DNA from 2 places in the Pseudomonas sp. NPDC087690 genome. Region 1 is predicted to be linked to the other one. Evidence: predicted binding sites of a transcription regulator. Region 1 holds the regulator's gene; the other holds the start of a gene.
What was found. Region 1 encodes FliA, which starts transcription of late flagellar genes. Its sites were predicted from a motif close to CTAAAGTTTNNNNNNNNNNNGCCGNTAA; they were not measured.
Positions count from the first base shown of each region.

Region 2: ACIPIZ_RS25895 (methyl-accepting chemotaxis protein) is a predicted target of FliA. The motif match lies at 1,229-1,256, and genes of this name have one in related genera.

Region 1 is NZ_JBIUVX010000041.1:9,182-11,580, forward strand. Features, by position in the region: gene flhF (flagellar biosynthesis protein FlhF) at 1-120, shown strand, start outside; gene fleN (flagellar synthesis regulator FleN) at 237-1,067, shown strand; gene fliA (RNA polymerase sigma factor FliA) at 1,064-1,804, shown strand; gene ACIPIZ_RS25035 (chemotaxis response regulator CheY) at 1,971-2,342, shown strand; gene ACIPIZ_RS25040 (protein phosphatase CheZ) at 2,361-2,399, shown strand, end outside.
Region 2 is NZ_JBIUVX010000045.1:16,943-19,341, reverse strand. Features, by position in the region: gene ACIPIZ_RS25895 (methyl-accepting chemotaxis protein) at 1-1,200, opposite strand, end outside; gene ACIPIZ_RS25890 (DUF2388 domain-containing protein) at 1,672-1,998, opposite strand; gene ACIPIZ_RS25885 (hypothetical protein) at 2,106-2,399, opposite strand, start outside.

The DNA of each region.
Region 1 (2,399 bases):
CGCCGTCATCAACTGGTCAGCCGCGCCGTCAGCGTGCAAATGCAGGAAGAACCCAGCGAAGAAGCCATGGCTGACATGTTCGCTGATATCTATCACAGCCCGACCAAGCAGGTAGGCTGAGGTATTCATGAACAGTTTTTGTACCTACATCGATGGTCTGCCATGCATTGTTCCGGTTGTGAACGCGCAGCCAGTAATGTGGCCTCCGTCTATGCAAGACAAGGTAAAGAAATAACATGGGCAGCATGCATCCCGTACAGGTGATCGCGGTGACCGGCGGCAAAGGTGGCGTCGGCAAGACTAACGTGTCAGTGAACTTGTCCCTGGCGCTGGCAGAGCTTGGCCGTCGGGTCATGCTGCTGGACGCCGACCTGGGACTGGCGAACGTCGACGTTTTGTTGGGTCTGACCCCTAAACGCACGCTGGCTGACGTCATCGAAGGCCGCTGCGAGCTACGCGACGTCCTGTTGCAAGGCCCCGGCGGCATTCGCATCGTCCCGGCCGCGTCCGGCACGCAGAGCATGGTCCACCTGAGCCCGGCGCAACATGCCGGTCTGATTCAGGCGTTCAGCGACATCGGCGACAATCTCGACGTACTGGTGATCGACACCGCTGCGGGTATTGGTGACTCGGTAGTCAGTTTCGTGCGCGCAGCGCAGGAAGTGTTGCTGGTGGTCTGCGACGAGCCGACTTCGATCACGGACGCCTACGCGCTGATCAAGTTGCTCAACCGCGACTACGGCATGAACCGCTTCCGCGTGCTCGCCAACATGGCGCAGAGCCCGCAGGAAGGGCGCAACCTGTTCGCCAAGTTGACCAAGGTCACGGATCGTTTCCTCGACGTCGCTCTACAATACGTCGGCGCCGTGCCTTACGACGAAAGCGTACGCAAAGCGGTGCAGAAGCAGCGTGCAGTCTACGAAGCCTTCCCGCGCTCCAAGTGCGCGCTGGCGTTCAAGGCCATTGCACAGAAGGTCGACACCTGGCCGCTGCCCGCCAACCCGCGCGGCCACCTTGAATTTTTCGTCGAGCGTCTCGTGCAGCAAACGGCAGGGCCCGTGTTATGACCGCTAGCGGTATGAATTACTACAAGAAGTCGGCACGCGACGCTCAGTACGAGCTGATCGAGCGTTACGCGCCACTGGTCAAACGCATTGCCTATCACTTGCTGGCGCGGTTGCCGGCGAGTGTGCAGGTCGAAGACCTGATCCAGGCCGGGATGATCGGCCTGCTCGAAGTCTCGACCAAGTATGACGCCAGCAAAGGCGCCAGTTTCGAAACGTACGCGGGCATTCGAATCCGCGGCGCGATGCTCGACGAAGTGCGCAAAGGGGACTGGGCGCCACGCTCGGTTCACCGCAATACCCGTATGGTCAGTGACGCAATTCGCTCAATTGAAGCTAAAACCGGCCGTGACGCTAAAGATCACGAGGTTGCAGCCGAACTCCAATTGAGTCTCGACGATTACTACGGGATTTTGAATGACACCTTGGGCAGCCGCCTGTTCAGTTTCGACGACCTGTTGCAGGACGGCGAACACGAAGGGCTGCACGAGGATGGCGCCAGTGCTCATCTTGAGCCGTCGCGCGATCTGGAGGATGAACGCTTCCAGGCAGCGCTGGCGGACGCGATTGCCAATTTGCCGGAGCGTGAGCGACTGGTGTTGGCGCTGTACTACGACGAAGAGCTGAACCTCAAGGAAATCGGTGAAGTCCTTGGCGTCAGTGAATCGCGGGTCAGCCAGTTACACAGCCAGTGCGCGGCCCGTTTGCGGGGGCGTTTGGGGGAGTGGCGAGCGCGCTGAAGGCAGTGTGGGGACACTGCGAACGAGGCTGGTGCGGTGATGAACGGCACCGGTCTTGCTCTGTTGTGCTCCAGACAGTCTTTGAGTGCTGCGCCGATTGATTGAAGTGGCGCGTCCAGGTGCTGGGCGCGTTTAAGACTGCTTGGAGGTCGAATTGAACAAAGACATGAAAATCCTCATCGTTGATGACTTCTCAACGATGCGGCGGATCATCAAGAACCTGCTGCGTGATCTTGGGTTCACCAACACCGTCGAGGCCGACGATGGCACTACCGCCATCCCGGTGCTCAACAGCGGAAGCATCGACTTTCTGGTAACGGACTGGAACATGCCGGGCATGACCGGTATCGACCTGCTGCGCCACGTGCGTGCCGATGAAAAGCTCAAGCACCTGCCGGTACTGATGGTGACGGCTGAAGCCAAGCGCGAGCAGATCATCGAAGCCGCTCAGGCCGGTGTGAACGGCTACGTAGTCAAACCTTTCACGGCTCAGGCGTTGAAAGACAAAATCGAGAAGATTTTCGAACGCATCGGCTGATGAACGCGCGGGGGAGCTATGGAGCATAACGAATCTTCACAGGGCGATTTCGAGTCG
Region 2 (2,399 bases), on a different contig from region 1:
AGTGCGCTGGGCTAATTGGCGAACCTCATCAGCTACTACCGCGAAACCTCGGCCCATGTCGCCAGCGCGCGCAGCCTCGATTGCGGCATTCAGCGCCAGTAGGTTGGTTTGATCAGCGATGCCTTTGATTACGTCGACGACTGTGCCTATTTCGCTACTGTCCTTGGCCAGTTGTGCAACCGTCAGGCTTGTTTCGCCAACAACAGCAGAGAGCCGCTCGATAGCCTCACGGGTATCCCGAGCCACATCACGGCCTCGACTGGTCAGGTGGTTGGCTTGCTGGGTGGCATCAGCCGTCCTCTGGACGTGGCTGGCAACTTCCTGGGTGGTTGCAGCCATCTGATTGACCGCAGCAGAGACCTGCTCTGTTTCTACACGCTGGCGATCTAGGCCTTTTGAGCTGTCAGCGGCAAGCACGTCGGATTGCTCCGCCAGCGCACTGAGTTGTTCGGCCGTGTCTTGCAGGCGTGTCAGACAAGTTTTAAGGCGCGAAGTCTGACTGACGAAGGCTGCCTCTAAGCGGGCTTCTGGCCCGCTTGCATCGCTGTACATTTGAGCGATCAATGAGTCTGAGGTAGAGGGTTCGGCCATCTGAAGCAGGCGCAGCGTTCCTCGAGCCTGCCAGCGCGAAGAGAGCAACCCGATCGGCACCGCTATGCCTAACGCCAAGGCTGTAGCTATAGGTGCACTGAAGAATAAACCGAATGAGCAGCCAGCCAAACCGATGGCTACATACGGCAGGCAATTCGATAGAGCGGATAGCCAGCGATCTTGCCGAGGGATTGCCGGCTTTCCCTGGCTGATGCGCTTATAGAGGGATTCAGCACGGCGTATCTGATCAGTCGATGGCTTCACTCGGACTGATTCGAAGCCTACCACCTGGCTGCCTTCAAATATTGGGGTGACGTAGGCGTTGACCCAGTAGTGATCACCATTTCTGGAGCGGTTTTTGACGATGCCCATCCATGGCCGACCTTGCTTGAGAGCGGTCCACATATGGGCAAAGACAGCTGGGGGGACGTCAGGATGGCGGACGATATTTTGCGGAGCACCAATTAGATCGGCTTTATCAAAACCGCTGATTTCCACAAAAGCGTCATTGCAGTACGTGATGACTCCTCGAGCATCTGTCGTCGAGATGAGCTTTTGCTGTGGTGCGAGTGAAATCTCACGCTGTGTTACGGGCTGATTATTTCTCATTCCGATGACTCCATGGTTCCTTAGGAGGTCATCGGCCAATGTTCGGAAAAGGTGAGAGTGTATTTGCAAAAAAATCTTTTAATAACAATGAGTTGCATCTGTTGTTTTGTGTTTTTTGGATCCAAGTTACTGGTCTAGATATGCTCTTGATTTTGATTAAGAAATACCGATTGTTGCCTAGGTGAGGTTGGCAATTCACCCGGCAATCCGCAGAAAGATACGATTCGAAACAGGAGGCGTTGGCCGACTGGAGCAAAATAGGTGAAGAACCCGAAATCCGGATGGACGCCGAAGAGCAATACGACGAACTACTGAAGCTGGCTGACAAGTACAAGCGAACTGGTGTAATCGACGATGATGATTGGCGGGAACTGTTGGAGGAGGCGACTAGTAGAGGGCCTTGAGGTCGGTACTTAGAAGGGGAGGGCAGAAACAAGAAGCCCAGCGCCGCGGACAGTCTGAGCATGGGTATCAGAACGAAGTTACGATTGCCTGGGCCAGTTGCATATCGGACATTACAGGCGATGCGTAGGTGGAGCGATAGTACCGAGACGCCTGCTCAAACTCCGCTCCGCGAATCTCGCCGTCCGAACCAATGAACGCCAAGGCGTCGGTCTTGGCTGACTTAAAATACTCTGGAATTTCCGAGGTGATAGCCGTGGGCGCTGAGATGATCACTGCGGGCACGATGGTGGTGATCATGAGCGCGCCTTGGAACGGGTTGTTGTTTTCGGCTGCAATGGCCTGAGTGCTGATCAGCACCATGACGGCGATTGCCAGGGTCTTCCATAAGTCCATTCTTCTTTGCTTCCATTGCGATCAGAGTGCATCACGATAGCAGAACAGGGTGCTTGCCAGATACAAGAAGCCCGGCGCTGGGCCGGGCTTGATAGAGATGCGCGGAATTAGTCGACGGAGATAAGGTGACGCTTGAAAACATCTTTTTTCTCTACCGCGTCCCAGTATTTGGACGTTTCGACATTTATGCGGGCATGAGATGCGATCTTCAGCTTCTGAACTTGCTCTGTCAGCTTCAAAGGAAATCTGATTAGAACCTTTCCCTCTAAAGTGCGAAGAGCAAGTCTTCCGGTATCGGTGATGCCCGCCACGCTACCTTCAAGAGTTTCAGGATACTTCTCAGGCTCATTGACAGTATCCAACAATGCTCTTACTCGGGTGATCTCATCGGGCCTTCCCAT